3 regions of the Lactobacillus sp. W8093 genome follow, and region 3 is predicted to be linked to each of the others. Evidence: predicted binding sites of a transcription regulator. Region 3 holds the regulator's gene; each other region holds the start of a gene.
The links. Region 3 encodes HrcA, which represses chaperone genes, less so after heat shock. Its sites were predicted from a motif close to TTAGCACTCNNNNNNNNNGAGTGCTAA; they were not measured.
Positions count from the first base shown of each region.

Region 1 (5,977 bases), on a different contig from region 3:
AGGAAATTTTTCTTCTCTTAGCTGCTTACTTGCAAAATTTTAAAAAACAAAACTTGGTTTCGAAAACGAAACATGGTAAACTGTTTGAGTAATGCGGGTATAGTTTAATGGTAAAATGTTAGCTTCCCAAGCTGAAGATGCGGGTTCGATTCACGCTATCCGCTTAATTAAAAAGCAATGACCATCAAAGTCATTGCTTTTTAGCTGCCGAATTATTAGTTACCAGCAATAAATTTAACTTTTAATTATAAGTTATTACAGCTATCTTTTTAAAAGGTAGTTGCACCTTTTCTTGTTAACTGGGTATAAAATGTGCAAGTAAATAGTCAAGATCTACGCTGCAGTCATTAGGATGCAATAACAGTTAACTTGTATTGCAAAAAACAATTTGTAGAACCTAACAGTGTGATAACAACTTTTGAATCGAAATTAGAAAAAGCCAGGAAACATTATTTCCTGACTTTTTCTAATTTCGATTACTTAAGTCATAATCATTAGGAGAACGCCATTTAATACTGCTAAATAAATTGGCATCCATAAAGTTTGCGTATAAAGGTATGACCAAGCAAAAAGGGCTCCAAAAATCACATTAATAAGTAGTAAAGGTAATGAATGCTGCCAATTAAGAAGACTGAATAAGATACCTGAAGTTAGTATCCCTAAAATTGCAGTTGAAACAGTGTTGCTTCTAAAAGCATAGTTAAATAAAAAACCAGTGATTAAAAATTGCTGCAATATCGGCAAAACTACACCAATGGCCACTACTAAAAACCAGTAAGTCGCTACTCCTTCATGGTGTAAATAGACAATTTGAAAATTATATAGTTTAAGCCTGCCATATGATTGGAGCCATGAAACACTAATTCGCAATGCAGTTACCACAACAGTCAGGCTAATAATTAAGCCAAAGTTGCTAAGCCAAGAACCCGCAAAGCTACGGTCAAAAAAACGTTGTTCCCTATTAAAGCGATAAATAAAAAACAATGAAACCATTAATGAGATAGTTGCAAATAAGATTAGATCCCAAATATGAATTGGTGAATTAGCAGTAACTAGCTTAATCACTCCGGCAACCATTAAATAGCTAATAAAATAAATAAGATAGCGTATTAAGTTGCCTTGCCTTGATGCTGGTGTATTCACAAAAATTACCTCTATAATATTATTTACTCTACAAGTTCCATATTATAGCAAAAAAAGTAGCCTAGATAAAATATCAAGGCAGATTTATTAATCTACACTAATATTATTTATATCCTCCAAAGCAATTTTTTGACCAGCAACAATAATGCCGTCTTCACTATAACCACTGACAAAGCCAACAATATCTGCCGGCAACTGATTGTCGTCATTCATAACCTTAAGCTGCAGGTGGACCATGCGGTGATTACCGTACGCCTTGAGTAGCTGCAAACTTATATCTTCTATACTCATAGTATCTTTAGCAGGATGCTTTACGCTGCGCTCTTGCTTATCTTTATTAATTGCCATAGTATGATCACTTAAAAAGAAGCCTTGCCACTTTTTCATTTTACGATCTTGGTAGTTTTTAAAAAAATCTTGGACAATTTTATCAAAATCATTCATAAGCATTTCCACCATTATGTCCGCCAACAAGACTGCTGCGTCTTATCGCCGTTGCCCCTTTAGACAGACTTGAGGCTTTGACTAAACTGGTAAAACCGTATTTTTTCCTGATTTTGTCAACAGTTATATTTATTGTGTGCTTTTTAATTTGCTGCGTCGCGGGAACAAAAAAGGTTAATTGCTGACAATTATCTGGTGCCAAGCGGCTACAATTAACCCCTAAAGCACGTACTGTTTCACCACGCCAGTTTTTACGAAAAAGTGCCAGTATTTCTTCAACCAACAAATCATTATCGTTAGTGGGACAAATTTTTTGCTGCACGTTAAAGCCCTTGCGACTACCATCTTGTTCATACTTAGAAAAGCCAACAAATAAGCTAAGACAGCCAGCTTGTAAACGATGAGCACGTATTCTGGCACCAACCTGTTCGCCAATTTCACGCAAAACTATTTCAATTTCTCGTTGATTTGTGTAATCACGGTTTAAAATCTGCGAATTGCCGTAATTCTTCATTATGGGATAATATTTTTCGCTAATAATGCTGCGATCAACTCCCCAGCTAATCGCAAATAGCTGTTCACCAATTACGCCAAACTCTTTTTTCAAAATTGCCGGATTAGTATGTGCCAGTTCATACATATTATTAATATGTAGGTGATGCAAGCGCCGAGCTATTCTTTTGCCAATCCCCCAAACTTCTTCCAAATCTTTAATTTGCCAAATAGTATCCGGCACATCAATATAATGCCAATAATCAATCATTGAACAGCGGTGCTTGGCTGATATGTCCATTGCCAGTTTAGCTAGCAGGGGATTCTCTCCAATGCCGCAAGTAGTATAAAGGCCTATCTTGTTTTTAATTTCTACTTGCATTTTACGCGCAACCAGATAAGGGTCATCTCCAAACAAACGCCAGGATTTAGTCATATCAATCATGCTTTCATCAATTGAGTAAACATGGATATCTTCATCAGCAGCATACTTTTGAAAAATTGCCAATACCTGCATGCTGCGCTTGATGTATAAATTCATATGTGGCTCTACCAAAATTAAATCTGGTGCTTCTTTTTTCGTAGGTAGATCCCGGACTCTCATGACGTTAGTCAACCCATACTTTTTCTTCGCTAAAGGTGAGGCCGCCATAATTAGACCTGAGCCATAATTTGTATGCGGCTGATGCGAAACAACCGCTAATACAGCTTTCATCGGATTTAATCCTAATTGCAGGGCCTCACAGCTAGCAAAGAATGACTTGTTATCAATCATGAAAATCAAACGGTGCGGCTCATAACGATAATCATACATTGCTTTCACTTCCTATTGCAAACCTGTGTTCGCTAAAATAAATTATACAAACACAAGTTCGAATAATCAAGCGGAAAATTAGTCAATTTTTTCAATAGTAACTTGATATTCACCAGCCGGTGCAGCAACACTGACGGTTTTACCAACTTCTTTTTTCATGATTGCCTGCCCTAACGGCGAATCAAACGCAACTTTTCCAGCAGCAATATCAGCTTCCATACGACCGACAATTTGATATGTTTCAGTTTCTGGGTCATCAGCAAATTTTAGTGTGACTGTCTTGCCCAAATCTACTTTGCCATCAGCCTTTTTTTCAATGATTTCGGCATATTTCAATTGCTTTTCCAAATAACGCAGGCGACTTTGAAGGTGACCTAAATCACGTTTTGCTTCCGTATACTCAGTATTTTCCGATAAGTCACCTAGTGAGCGTGCTTCCTGCAAAATTTTAATTCTTCGCGGTCGGTCCTTTTTCAAATCAGCAATTTCATCTTTAATTTTTTGATAGCCCTGTGGTGTCATTTTTTGATAATAAGCCAAAATATTTTTCTCCTATATTTTTGCTGCTAAAATTATCCACATGCTTAAAGCACTGTAATATTAGCTTTCTTATTTAATTTTTAGCACTCATAAAATAAGAGTGCTAATTATTTCCATTTTAAAAATCTGCATACTATAATAATAAGTGTCAGGAAGAAATGAAAGTCTTCTGATACAAATATATAAATTTTGAAAGGAAGTTTTTTACTATGGCAAATGATATGATGAATCGGCACAATGATTTATTCGATGCGATGAACGATTGGTTTGATCTTCCAAGAAAATTTTTTGACGATAACGAAGTAGCAAAATTAATGCAATCAGATGTTGTTGAAAACGACAAAGAATATGTAATTAAAGTTGATATGCCGGGAATGGATAAAGACAAGATCCACCTTAATTATAATAATGGTATTTTGAGTGTATCAGGCTCAAGAAAGTCTTTCAAAGATATGTCTAAGGACAATAGCATAATTCACCGTGAGAGAAGTGAAGGTCACATTTCACGCAGCTTCAGATTGCCAAATGTGGTTGCAAGTGACATTCACGCCAAATACGATAACGGTGTATTGACTATTACCCTGCCAAAGCAACAAGCTGGTGCAAGTGATAACTCAATTCAAATTGACTAATTGCTTTCAGTCATCAAAATATATTAACTCATTGATATAAGAGAAAGTCTATTTAAATTTATCTGAACTGTTTTTAAAATAAAACTTTTCAGAAACAATAAAATAAGCCAACCAGATTAAGTTCCGGTTGGCTTATTTTGTTTTTACCTGCTTTAAATAGTTTTAATCTAAGAATATCAATAATAATTTAACATAGTTATTCTTGCAGTTCGATTATTACTAATACGCAGTCCACTAGAGCAGAGACCACCTCACCTTTTAATCTTTTTCATTCTCAAGATTATTAACTGCTAAATTCAAATAGCCAATGGCGCAACAAATATTTTTCTTAACGATTTAGATAAAACTGCCGCACCAATTTTAGCAGATGCTATTAAAAGCATGTCGCAGAATTACCAACAAAGTATTCAAAACGATCCAGTACAAAATGCACCAGAAAATACTCAAGATATGATTGCAGCGTTAAAGCAATTAAAAGAGTTAGTTGATGAAGGAATATTAACTGAAGAAGAATTTTCGGCTAAGAAGAAACAAGTTTTAGGATTATAAAGTCAAAGTGGGTTCAGCTATTGAACTCGCTTTTCTTTTAGCTTAAAATATAAAGTAATTTAAAAATAGATTAAAAAAGGAGAATATATTTTATGGCTCATAAACTAACTGTCCAAGAACTGGAAAAGTTTGCGGAAAACTTTAATAAAAATCCGCAAAATCAAGTTGTTGCTCGAGCTGCTCAAAAAAGTGGTGTTTTAACAGCTGCTTACAATGATCGCGTTCAAAGTGAATTGACCCGTGTATTTTCAACCGAACTTGACACAGAAAATGTTACTAATCAACGCCAATCAGGTCGTTGCTGGGAATTTGCTACTTTAAACATTTTACGCCACAATTTTGGCAAAAAATATCACTGTAAGAACTTTACTTTCTCACAAAGCTACAACTTTTTCTGGGATAAAATCGAGCGCGCAAATATTTTTTATGACAATATTTTGGCTACTGCCGATGAGCCGCTTGATTCACGCACCGTTAAAGCTCATTTAGATGGTGCCGGTGAAGATGGTGGTCAATTCCACATGGGAGCTGCTTTGATTGAAAAATATGGCGTTGTGCCTTCTTATGCTATGCCTGAAAGCTTTAACGCCAATAATACTATGGGCTTTGCCAAGGCTTTGGGTGATAAGCTCAAAAAAGATGCGCTAGTCCTACGTAAATTAAAGCAAGACGGTAAAGACGATGAAGTCGAGAAAGCCCGTAAACAATTCCTAAGTGAAGTTTACCAAATGACGGCAATTGCAGTCGGTGAACCACCTAAGAAATTTGATTTGGAATACCGTGATGATGACAAGAAATATCATTTGGACAAAGATTTAACCCCACTAGAATTTTTGCATAAATACATGGGCGATGTTGACTTCAATGATTACGTTGTATTGTCTAATGCACCAGATCATGAATATGATAAGTTATATGGTCTGCCATTTGAAGATAACGTTGAAGGTTCTTATCGCATTAAATTCTTGAATGTGCCGATGGAATACTTGGAAACTGCAGCTGTTAACCAATTAAAAGATGGTGAGGCTGTTTGGTTTGGTAATGATGTTGGTGAACAAAGCGATCGTAAGAAGGGTTATCTTGACAGTGACCTCTATCAATTAAGCGATCTCTTTGGCGTAGACCTTAAGATGTCTAAGGCTGACCGCTTAAGAACTGGTGCTGGTGCCTCAACTCATGCTATGACTTTAGTCGGCGTGGATGAGGACGGCGGTCATGTTCGCCAATGGAAAGTTGAAAACTCTTGGGGTGAAAAGAACGGTGACAAAGGTTTCTTCGTCATGAACAACGACTGGTTTAAAGATTATGTTTACGAAGTTGTTGTTCACAAGAAGTACCTGACTCCAGAACAAGTAGCTATTGC
Region 1 is NZ_JACFRL010000004.1:75,383-81,359, forward strand. It holds tRNA gene H3T47_RS03760 (tRNA-Gly) at 94-164, shown strand; gene H3T47_RS03765 (CPBP family intramembrane glutamic endopeptidase) at 481-1,143, opposite strand; gene H3T47_RS03770 (hypothetical protein) at 1,231-1,587, opposite strand; gene H3T47_RS03775 (Y-family DNA polymerase) at 1,580-2,893, opposite strand; gene greA (transcription elongation factor GreA) at 2,972-3,433, opposite strand; gene H3T47_RS03785 (Hsp20/alpha crystallin family protein) at 3,643-4,065, shown strand; partial or broken gene H3T47_RS09410 (SHOCT domain-containing protein) at 4,513-4,614, shown strand; gene H3T47_RS03795 (C1 family peptidase) at 4,707-5,977, shown strand, end outside.
Region 1: the regulator HrcA is predicted to act here: its motif matches at 3,514-3,540, upstream of H3T47_RS03785 (Hsp20/alpha crystallin family protein).

Region 2 (5,977 bases), on a different contig from region 3:
AAATGTTGAATTTTATTTTTATCGCCCAGTAAATCTAAAACTTTAAGTCCACGATTAGCCAGTTCTTTTTTACCTATTCTCACGCGAATTGTGTTGTCGTTAATATGATCTACTTGCATGAGTTCTCACCTCCATCAGGTTCTTTGTTCTATTGTAGCGTACTTTCCCAATAAAATAAAAGCGTTAGTTTAAAAACTAACGCTTTTATTTTAAACTTTCATGAATTTTATAGATCTGCAATTTTTTGCATTTCTTCAAGTTCAAGACGACGGACTTTTCTAGGTAAAAAGCGTCTGATCTCGTCTTCGTTATAGCCAACTTGAAGTCGACGGTCATCCATAATTATTGGACGTCTTAAAAGACTTGGATTCTTTTCAACCAAGTCAAGTAGTTGATCGATTGACAAGTCATCAAGATTTACTTTTAATTGTTGAAATGCTCTTGAACGCGTAGAAATAATTTCTTCAGTACCATTTTCGGTCATACGTAAAATTTGTAAAAGCTCTTCTTTAGTTAAAGGCTCAGAAAAAATATTTCTTTCCTTAAAAGGAATGTCATGTTTTTTTAGCCAAGCCTTTGCTTTACGGCATGATGTACAGCTCGGAGATATATATAAATTGACCATATATTTCACGCTCCTTCAGAATTAGTCTTCTAAATTATTATAGCATACTACTTCTTTTTTGTAAGTAGATTTTCCATAACTAACTATAATTTTATGGTAATTTTTAAAAGTGAATATTCTATGACTTTTTTACCAAGAAAGATTAAAGAAATTAAAAAAGGACACATTAAATTTTTATGAATGTATCCTTTTTTTAATCAATATTTATTTGTCCACTTTTTTCATTAAGTCACTAACTAACTGCTCATTTTCTTCAGCAGTTTCTGAAACGTAACAAGCTTTATTAGCTAATTCCTTAATATCATTAGTGTTCAACTTCTTCATTAAACTTCTAATGCGCAAAATTGAAGTAGCACTCATTGAATATTCGTCTAATCCCATTGAAAGCAGGATTGGGAACATTGTACTGTCTCCAGCTGCTTCACCACACATGCCACACCAAATGCCATTTTCATGAGCTGCATCAATTGTGTGCTTAATTAAGCGTAAAACTGATGGGTTGGCTGGTTGGTAAAGATAAGAAACATTATCATTGCCACGGTCGGCAGCCATTGTGTATTGGATCAAGTCATTAGTACCGATTGAGAAGAAATCAACTTCTTTAACAAGTTGATCAGCTAAAACAGCAGCGGCAGGAACTTCAATCATCATTCCAACTTCTAAGTCAGAACCCATTTTAACGCCTTTAGCTGCTAATTTTTCTTGCTCCTCTGCCAAAATTGCTTTAGCCTTGCGTAATTCGCCTAAAGTACCAATCATTGGGAACATAATTCCCAACTTACCATAAGTTGATGCGCGCAAAAGAGCTCTTAGTTGTGTACGGAAGATTTCTTCATTTTGAAGTGAAAGTCTGATAGCACGCACACCCAAGAATGGGTTCATTTCTTCTGGCAAATCCCAGTAATCAAGATGCTTATCGCCACCAATATCCATGGTTCTGATAATAACTTGCTTACCGTGCATTCCTTCAATAACTTCCTTATAGGCTTCAAATTGTTCGTCTTCGGTCGGGAAGTCTTTTGAATCCATATACAAGAACTCAGTTCTGTATAATCCAACGGCTTCAGCACCATTATCGTTTACACCTTGCATATCATTTGGTGTACCAATATTAGCAGCAATTGTGAATTTCTTGCCATCAGCTGTGACAGAAGGTTCATTCTTTAATTTTTCCCATTCAGCCTTTTGCTTTAAGAAATCAGCACTCTTTTGCTTATAATCAGCGATTTGACTATCAGTTGGATCTACAATCACGTCACCATTAAGACCGTTAACTGCAACAGTCTCACCATTTTGAACATCTTTGGTAATAGAATCTGTACCGACAACTGCTGGCAATTCCAAAGAACGTGCCATAATTGCTGAGTGCGCAGTTCTACCACCAATATCAGTTACAAAGCCCTTAACGTATTTCTTATTTAATTGAGCTGTATCACTAGGGGTTAAATCATGAGCAACCACCACAACTTCATGGTCAATAGAAGCTGGATTTGGTAATTCTTTACCCAGTAAGTGAGCCATGATTCTCTTAGAAACATCGCGCACATCAGCTGCACGCTGCTGCATGTATTCGTTATCAGTCATGCCTTCAAAAATTGTAATGAATTTTTGCGCAGTTTCATCAAGAGCAGCTTCACTATTAACCTTCTGCTCCTTAATTTCATTTTCAATTGCACCCGTAAACTCAGGATCATTTAGAATCATTAAGTGAGCTTCAAAGACTTGAGCTTCATCTTCACCTAAACTCTTCTTCGCACTATCGCGAATTTTTTCAACTTCAGCAGTAGAAACTGAAATTGCTTCTTTATAACGAGCTAATTCACTATCAACATCACTAACTGTGGCTTTGGTGAATGAAAGATCTGGTTCAACCAAGAGATAAGCTGGTGCTACAGCAATACCATCACTTGCAGCAATTCCTTTTAATGTCTTGGTCATTATTCAGCCAAACCCTCTTTTTTCATTGTTTCAGAAATAGCATTGATTGCATCTTTTTCATCATCACCATCAGCACTGATAGTAACATCAGCATTCTTACCAACACCAAGTGACATAACACCCATGATTGACTTTAAGTTAACTGATTTACCATTGTATTCCAAGTTGATATCTGAACCAAACTTAGAAGCAGCTTGTACTAGCAATGTAGCTGGACGAGCATGAATACCTGTTTCTGCAACAACATGAAAATCGCGTTTTTCCATTATATATATCTCCTTTGAATTCAAAAAATCAAACCGGTAGTAAATACCTATTCGCCTACTTAGACTATCATTTTTTTGTGAATTAGACAACATAAATGTAACAGTTTACATCATTAAACTTCAGTCTTGGTTTGCGAATAAATTATTTTACCGCCCCTCAAAGCCTTTCCGGTTATATTTTGCCTTTTGCCAAAAGACCTTAATGCAGCTTGAAATTCAAAAGCATTTTGCGGGTCAACTTCATAATGATCAAGTTCCCCATTTGCCAACTGCTCTAAAATTTTTTGATAATCCATTTTACCACCGCTTTTTTTAAACCGATATCATTACAGCAATTTTTTTGATTTTGCCTAGAATTATTTTATCATATTTAAGCTACTTACAAATAATAAGAAATAAGTTTTAGCACTTGATTATTGCGAGTGCTAATTATATAATTTAGTAAATTGATATGAAAGGCGGTAATATAATTGCTTTGTCAAAACTGTCAAAAACGACCAGCCTCCATTCACCTTTTTGCAGAAGTTAATGGACAGCGTCGAGAAATTAATTTATGTGGACAATGTTATCAACAACTTAAACAACAAGGAAATATTAATATGAACAATGACAATAACGGCTTCTTCGGCGATCTCAGCGATTTCTTCAACTATAATGGCAACGCTGGTAACCCAGGGGATCCTAGAATGAGTACTGGTGGTCCGGGCAACGCTAACGGCAATAATGGTGCTGGCGGTGGTCGGTCACTGCTTGATCAGTACGGAACAGATCTAACCGCTCTAGCAAGAAAAGGCAAAATCGATCCAGTAATTGGCCGTGATAAAGAAATTGCGCGCGTGATAGAAATTCTGAACCGCAGAACTAAAAACAACCCAGTCTTAATTGGTGAAGCCGGTGTCGGTAAAACAGCTGTAGTCGAAGGCTTGGCCCAACAAATTGTCGATGGCTCGGTACCTGCCAAGCTGCAAGATAAAAGAATCATATCACTAAATGTAGTTTCATTAGTACAAGGTACTGGTATTCGTGGTCAATTTGAACAGCGTATGCAGCAACTACTTAAAGAAGTACAAGGCCATGATGATATTATTCTCTTTATTGATGAGATTCATGAAATCGTTGGTGCAGGCAATGCCGAAGGCGGAATGGATGCCGGCAACATCATTAAACCTGCCCTCGCTCGTGGTGACTTACAACTTGTTGGCGCTACCACTTTAAAAGAATATCGCGAAATTGAAAAAGATTCTGCTTTAGCCAGACGTTTCCAACCTGTTGATGTCAAAGAACCGTCAGTAGCTGAAACCATCCGTATTTTAAAGGGTATTCAAAAGCGTTACGAAGATTATCATCACGTTCACTATACCGATGATGCGATCAAAGCTGCTGCAGAATTGTCTGAGCGTTACATTCAAGACCGGTTTTTACCTGATAAAGCCATTGACTTACTCGATGAAGCTGGTTCACGAATGAATTTAACCATTCCTTATGTTGATAAAGAAAAAATGAAGGAACGGATTGAAGCAGCGCAAAAATTAAAGCAGGAATCATTAAAGAATGAAGACTACGAAAAGGCCGCATACTACCGCGACCAAATTGAAAAATATAATAAAATGAAGGATCAAAAAGTTGATCCAGATAAATCTCCGGTAATCACCAGTAAGATTATGAACAAGATTGTCGAAGAAAAGACTGGTATCCCTGTTGGCGATTTGCAAAAGCAGGAAGAAAACCAGTTACAAAACTTGGCACCAAATCTTAAAGCGCATGTTATCGGTCAAGACAAAGCCGTTGACAAGTTGGCGCGGGCAATTCGCCGGAATCGGATCGGTTTTAACAAATCTGGTAGACCAATCGGCTCCTTCCTCTTTGTAGGACCAACGGGAGTTGGTAAAACCGAACTTGCCAAACAACTAGCTAAACAAATGTTTGGTTCAGAAAATGCTTTAATTCGGTTTGATATGTCTGAATACATGGAGTCATACTCTGTTTCTAAATTGATCGGTTCTGCTCCGGGTTATGTTGGTTATGAAGAAGCTGGACAACTTACTGAACGAGTACGTCGTCACCCATACAGCCTAATACTGCTTGACGAAATCGAAAAAGCTGATCCTGCTGTTATGAATTTGTTCTTACAAATACTTGATGACGGTCGTTTAACTGATTCACAGGGAAGAACGGTTTCATTTAAAGATACTATTATCATTATGACTTCTAACGCGGGTCAGGGTATTAAAAATACCAGTGTCGGCTTTACTGCTGAAAATGCTAATGATAAGCCTGATTCAGCAAGAAGTTCAATGAGCCAGTTCTTTAAGCCGGAATTTCTCAACCGTCTGGATGATGTAATCGAATTTAACGAATTAACTAAGGAAGACTTAGTAAAAATTGTCAATTTGATGTTAACAGAAGTCAACGATATGGTTAAAAACCAAGGTTTACAGATTACTGTTAGTGATGAAGCAAAGAACAAGTTAGTCGAAGAAGGCTATAATCCTGCTATGGGTGCAAGACCTCTTAGGAGAACTATTCAAGAAGAGATTGAAGACAAAGTAGCAGACTATAAATTGGATCATCCTGCAGCTAAGCACTTATTAGCTAGCGTAGCTGATGGCAAGATTGTGATTAGTAATGATGAAAATACCGGTGATACCGAGGTTAACACCGAAAACAATTAGTTAAATTGATTTTTCACTAAGCATGATTATTGCAAATTATGATAATCATGCTTTTTATTAAAGAAAAAAGTTATGATTAGTTGTATACTAAAATAAAAAAGAGCTACTAGAAGAAACAGGTGAAATCCATGCATTTGATAGATGTAACCAATAGTTATCGGGACCTTGTTCATAGTCAACTAAATACCACTAATGTAAATTATGTTAAAGTATATTCTCTAGGCAATACTTCTGTTATATACACCGAAAGTGATAAAGCTATCGGGATTGTCTTGGAAAATCACAATCGACGCGTCCGTAAAGATGAAACAGACTTTGTAATTGAACGATTAGTTAAACAAAAAAATCCTTCGTATGTTTTAACTTTTGACAAAAGTCAACATGTGATTGAAATTCATATTGATAAATAAAAAAACTGGCATAATGCCAGTTGATATGACCCCCAAATTTAGGACAAATTTGGGGGTTATTTTTAT
Region 2 is NZ_JACFRL010000006.1:37,234-43,210, reverse strand. It holds gene H3T47_RS05245 (adaptor protein MecA) at 1-119, opposite strand, end outside; gene spxA (transcriptional regulator SpxA) at 227-625, opposite strand; gene ptsP (phosphoenolpyruvate--protein phosphotransferase) at 830-2,563, opposite strand; gene H3T47_RS05230 (phosphocarrier protein HPr) at 2,563-2,829, opposite strand; gene H3T47_RS05225 (hypothetical protein) at 2,943-3,125, opposite strand; gene H3T47_RS05220 (ATP-dependent Clp protease ATP-binding subunit) at 3,300-5,501, shown strand; gene H3T47_RS05215 (DUF1827 family protein) at 5,630-5,911, shown strand.
Region 2: the regulator HrcA is predicted to act here: its motif matches at 3,232-3,258, upstream of H3T47_RS05220 (ATP-dependent Clp protease ATP-binding subunit).

Region 3 (5,977 bases):
AACCCTTTACTTATCTGGGTCTACCTTATGAAACTCGCCTTCGCCTGCGGAACCGCTACCTGAATTGCCATCTTGTGAACCAGGATTTTGTGGTCCGGCTTGACCTTGTGCACCTTGAGCCCCACCATTAGCTTGGTACAATTTGACTGCTAGGTCTTGAGCAACTTTGGATAATTCATCCTTCTTAGACTTCATTTCATCCAAATTGTTGTCTTTTTGTGCCTTCTTCAAAGCATCAACTGCGTCTTGTACTTTCTTGGTGTCGTCATCAGATACTTTACCTTTAACATCTTTGAGAGTCTTTTCAGTGGAGAAGATTAATTGGTCAACTTCGTTACGTAAGTCAACTTCTTCTTTCTTCTTCTTATCCTCTTCAGCATGTTCTTCAGCTTCTTTTTGCATCTTCTTAATTTCTTCATCAGATAAACCGGATGAACTCTTGATGGTAATCTTTTGTTCTTTACCGGTTCCCATATCCTTAGCAGAAACATTAACGATACCGTTCTTGTCAATATCAAAAGTAACTTGAATTTGTGGCACACCACGAGGAGCTGCTGGAATATCAGTTAATTCGAAACGACCTAAAGTCTTGTCATCAGCAGCCATTGGACGCTCACCCTGCAATACGTGCACGTCAACAGCTGGTTGATTATCAGCAGCAGTAGAGAAGATTTGACTCTTGGAGGTTGGGATTGTCGTGTTCTTCTCAATTAACTTGGTAAATACACCACCCATAGTTTCAATACCAAGTGAAAGAGGAGTTACATCAAGTAAAACAACGTCCTTAACGTCACCAGAAATGACGCCACCTTGAATAGCAGCACCTAAAGCAACAGCTTCGTCTGGGTTAATTGAGTGATCAGGTTCTTTACCAGCCCACTTCTTAACAGCTTCTTGCACAGCAGGAATACGAGTAGAACCACCGTTTAAAATAACCTTGTCAATATCATTAACTGTTAATTCAGCATCTTTTAACGCATTGTCAAACGGAATCTTAGTCTTATCAACTAAGTCAGAAGTTAATTCATCAAATTTTGCCCTAGTTAAGTCAGCTTCTAGGTGTAATGGACCAGATTCGCCAGCAGAAATGAATGGTAATGAAATATGAGTTGAAGATACACCAGAAAGATCTTTCTTAGCCTTTTCAGCAGCATCCTTTAACCTTTGTAAAGCCATTTTATCTTTAGAAAGGTCAACACCGTTTTCATCTTTAAAGTTCTTAATCAACCAATCAATAATCTTGTTATCGAAGTCGTCACCACCAAGGTGAGTATCACCATTAGTTGAAAGAACTTGGAATACACCGTCACCTAATTGCAAAACGGAAACATCAAAAGTACCACCACCAAGGTCGTAAACTAAAACTTTTTCGTCTTCAGCATCTTTGTCAAGACCATAAGCAAGGGAAGATGCAGTAGGTTCGTTAATGATTCTCTTAACATCAAGGCCAGCAATTTTACCAGCATCCTTAGTAGCTTGACGTTGGGCGTCATTAAAGTATGCAGGAACTGTAATAACGGCTTCTGTTACTTTTTCACCTAAATAATCCTCGGAGAATTTCTTGATATACTGCAAGATCATTGCTGAAATTTCTTGCGGAGTGTACGCTTTATCTCCAATCTTTACCTTATAATCAGCTTCACCCATGTGGCGCTTAATTGAAGAAATAGTATTAGGATTGGTAATTGCTTGTCTCTTAGCAACTTCACCGACTTGAATTTCTCCATCCTTGAAAGCTACTACTGAAGGAGTTGTCCGATTTCCTTCTGGGTTAGTAATAATTTTTGGTTCCTTACCCTCAAGAACAGCAACCGCTGAGTTGGTAGTTCCGAGGTCAATTCCGATAACTTTTGACATTGATATGCTTCCTTTCAATTATTGTGCTACAACAACCATTGCTGGTCTTAAAGTACGATCTTTGTATAAATAACCTTTTTGCAAAACTCGCACAACATGATCTTTTTGATCGTCATTTTCAGCCGCAACTGTTTGAACAGCTTGGTGTAAATTAGGATCAAATTTTACACCTTCAGCTGTAATTTCACTAATTCCGTGATCTTTCATCGCTTTAACCAGTGAATCAAGGGTCATTTGTACACCCTTTTTAAGTTGCTTTGATGCTTCGTCATCAACTTTGGTAGCTAAAGCTCTTTCTAAATTGTCCATTGCTGGCAGAACATCTTTGGCTAAAGACTGTGATTCATATTTAATAAGCTGCGCTCTCTCGTTATTATAACGGTTTTGCATATTTTGCATTTCTGCTTGACTGCGCAAGAACTTATCTTCAAGATCATCTTTTTCCGCCTGTAACTTAGTCAATTTTTCTTTAATTTTTGTTTCTGAAGTTTCAGGCTTCGTTTTCTTGTTAGCCTCAGATTTTGAATCTGTTTTTGGTGACTGGGTTTTTTCAGAATGACGTTGATTTTCATCTACGTCTTTTTTGGTTTTTTCTTCCTTACTCAAGGCTAACCTCCTTTATTTAAATCTACCATAATATTCAAGCAACTTTTTTGCTAACTCGTTTCTAAAGTATTCAAGGAGTCCTATTACTTGTGAATATGGCATGTTATCAGGTCCAAGTAAAGCTATTATGCCTTTGCCATGTGAGCCGACACTGTACTCAGCTGTAAGCAGACTGTAATCTTTTAACAAGTCATTTGAAAGTTCAGAGCCTAAACTTACTTTTACTGGGTACCTATCACTTTTTAAACTTGTTTCACTATTCAAAATACTTGAAATCAAATCATTGTGCTCAATCAACTCATATAATGAACGTAAATTAGAAACATCGCTTAAAGAAATATTATTGAGCAAATTAATCTGACCATCAACGTACATTTGCTCACTAGCAGCATCACTAATAACATCTTTTACCAATTCAATTAATTCGGCAACATGACTAACTTTAAGTTTTTTACCTAAAGTTTGTTCCAGAAATTCAGGTGTCACTTCGCTTAAAGTTTTACCTGCCAATTCATCGTTAATCATTCGAACGGCACGTTCAATCTCATCACCATGAACATTATATGGTAATGTATAGACTTGATTATGAACATCACCGTCACTAGTTGCTAGAATGGCCATTATTTGTCTACTAAAAAGCGGGACTATCCTAAACCCAGAAATAGTTAAATCACTATTTTCAGGTCCTTCCGCAAAAGCAGTGTAATTAGTTAAATCAGACAAAATTTTGGCAGCTTCCTGCACAATGTCATTTACCTGATGAAATGGCTGATCTAGCTGATTAATGATTCTCTTATAAACAGAAGAAGATATTTGTAAGGGCTCTACCAATTTATCAAGGTAGTACCTGTACCCTTCAGTAGAAGGAACACGACCACTTGACAAATGGGTTTTTTCGATTAAGCCCTTTTCTTCTAAAACTGCCATTTCATTGCGAATTGTTGCGCTCGAAACTTTAATTGGCAACTGATTCATGACTGTTTTTGAACCAACAGGATCATGTGTCTGCGTGAAATCATTGATAATTGTTTTTAAAATTAATTCTTGACGTTCGGTCAACATAAATATCGCCCTCACTTTTAGCACTCAATCTTCTCAGGTGCTAACAATTATTATGATACTAGCTTTTAGCAGAATGTCAAGCTGAGTGCTAACTTTTTTATTAAAAACCGTTATCTTTTAAGTCTGATAATATAATTACTTATGATTTGCAAAATAATTTTTAATTTCTGACTCGTCCTGACTCATCTGCTCTTTTAATTCCTTCAAACTATCAAACTTAATTTCGCCACGGGTATACTTATACCATTTAATTAGCATTTCCTCATCATAAGCTTCTTGATCAAAACCAAATAAATTTGATTCAATATATAGTTTTTGACCATCATTGATAGTGACATTATAACCAACACTTGTCATAGAGTCATACCATTTCCCTCTAATCTTAGTTTTGGTGGCATAAACTCCTACTTTAGGGACTACTTTTTTGGGCTTCCAAATTAAATTTGCCGTTGGATAGCCTAATTTATGACCATTGCGCAGCCCATGTCCAATATAGCCAGACATTAGATAAGGAAAACCTAACAATTTAGCTGCTAATTCCATTTCTCCAGCACTGATCGCTTTTTTTATTTCTGTTGAACCAATTTTTTCTCCGTCATAAGACTGTTTCGGGACATCAACTATAGCAAATCTGCCTTGAGCAAATTCAGGGAAGTTTTTCATATTGGCTATATTTTTGGGCCCATAGGTATAGTCAAAGCCGGCAACGACAGTATCAGTGCGCAATTTAACAATGATTTCGTCCACAAATTCTTGTGGCGTCAGCTGGCAAAATGCGTTATTAAAGTGCATTACTAATAAATAATCGACATTAAGCTTTTGCATTTTATATGCCTTTTCCGACAAGGTATCAATGTAGGTAACGTTTTTATTTTGATAAATTTCTTTGGGGTGGCGATCAAACGTCATCACAACAAGAGGTAAATGTTTTGCTTGTGCCTTTTTTTTAGCAGCTTCTATTATTTCTTGGTGTCCCCGATGAACGCCGTCGAAAAAACCCAAAGCAAGAACTATTTTCTGGGGGAAGATATTTTTCTTAATGGGATATGTTAAATGGATTATTTCCATAATAAGACCTTCATTCACTTATTCATTTTGTAAAAGCATTAAATAAGGGCGATACATGGTACCATCTTTCTGATAAATTGCCTTAACGCTATTATTGTACCGTAATGCCACCTTTTTTGCATTCGTTTTCAAGGAAATAGCAGCGCCATTTTTGACCTTAGTCCAATCCGTTTCACCGAGATCAGAGTGACTATAGTCCTTGAAAAAAGCATCTAATGGCTGAATAAATTCAGTGACGTGTTCAGGATGCTCAATTATTGTAGACAATTTAACTGCCTGCTCCAAATCAAAACCCGAACTTGCTGTACGTCTTAAAGTCTTCATCACTGCTGGTACACCCAGCTTAGTTCCCAGATCATTAACTAATGACCTTACATACGTACCCTTACTACATTCTATTTGAAAACTAAAAGTTTCTTGTCCTTTTTCGTCATCAAAAAATGGTTCACGTTCAAGTTCATAATTAGTGATATGCACTTTTCTCTTAGGTCGCTCAACACTTATGCCGGCTCTGGCATATTCATAGAGATGTTTCCCATTCACTCTCACCGCAGAGTAGATTGGCGGCACTTGCTCGATTTCTCCGATAAATTCCTGCATTGCTTTTTTAATTTCCGTTGCCGCAATTTTTTGAGTGAGTTTCTGAGAGCTTAATATTTTCCCACTAGTGTCACAACTATCAGTAGAAAATCCTAAAATTCCTTGCCCAACATATTTTTTATTTTGTTGATGCATTAGTTCAATTAATTTTGTAGCCTGGCCAATTGCAATGGGCAATACACCTGTGACATCTGGATCAAGAGTCCCAGCATGACCAATTTTTTTAATGTGCAACACCTTGCGTAAATGATAGACAACATCTGCACTCGTCATGCCCTGATCTTTATCTATCACTAAAATACCGTTTATCATTATGTTTACCTTAACCATGAAAAAAGCGCCCAACAGCGCTTTTCTTACTTATTACGATTTGCATCCTGCTTTTTTACTTCAGCGATCAATTGATCAATTTTACTACCATATTTAACCGAATTATCTCTTTTAAAAATCAGCTCCGGAACTTTGTAAACAGTTAGGACTTGACCTAAAAGGTGTCTCATCATTCCTTTAGCCTTATTCAATCCGGCAGCAGCTTCTTCTTCTTTTTTAGAATCTTCTGTAAGAATGCTGTAGTAGACGGTAGCGTAAGACAGATCATTAGTACATTCAACCGCTGTGATTGTAACATCATTAACTCGTGGATCACGAATATTTTTGCGCAAAATTTTCGTTAATTCACGGAGGATTTCTCCTTCAACACGACCAATTCTGTGTTTCATGTTTTTCCTCCTAGTTAATCTTACTCAGGTTTAACTTCCTGCTTTTCAACCGCTTCTAATTCATC
Region 3 is NZ_JACFRL010000008.1:18,677-24,653, forward strand. It holds gene dnaK (molecular chaperone DnaK) at 7-1,857, opposite strand; gene grpE (nucleotide exchange factor GrpE) at 1,876-2,463, opposite strand; gene hrcA (heat-inducible transcriptional repressor HrcA) at 2,476-3,525, opposite strand; gene ribF (riboflavin biosynthesis protein RibF) at 3,661-4,593, opposite strand; gene truB (tRNA pseudouridine(55) synthase TruB) at 4,612-5,505, opposite strand; gene H3T47_RS06580 (ribosome-binding factor A) at 5,550-5,912, opposite strand; gene infB (translation initiation factor IF-2) at 5,933-5,977, opposite strand, start outside.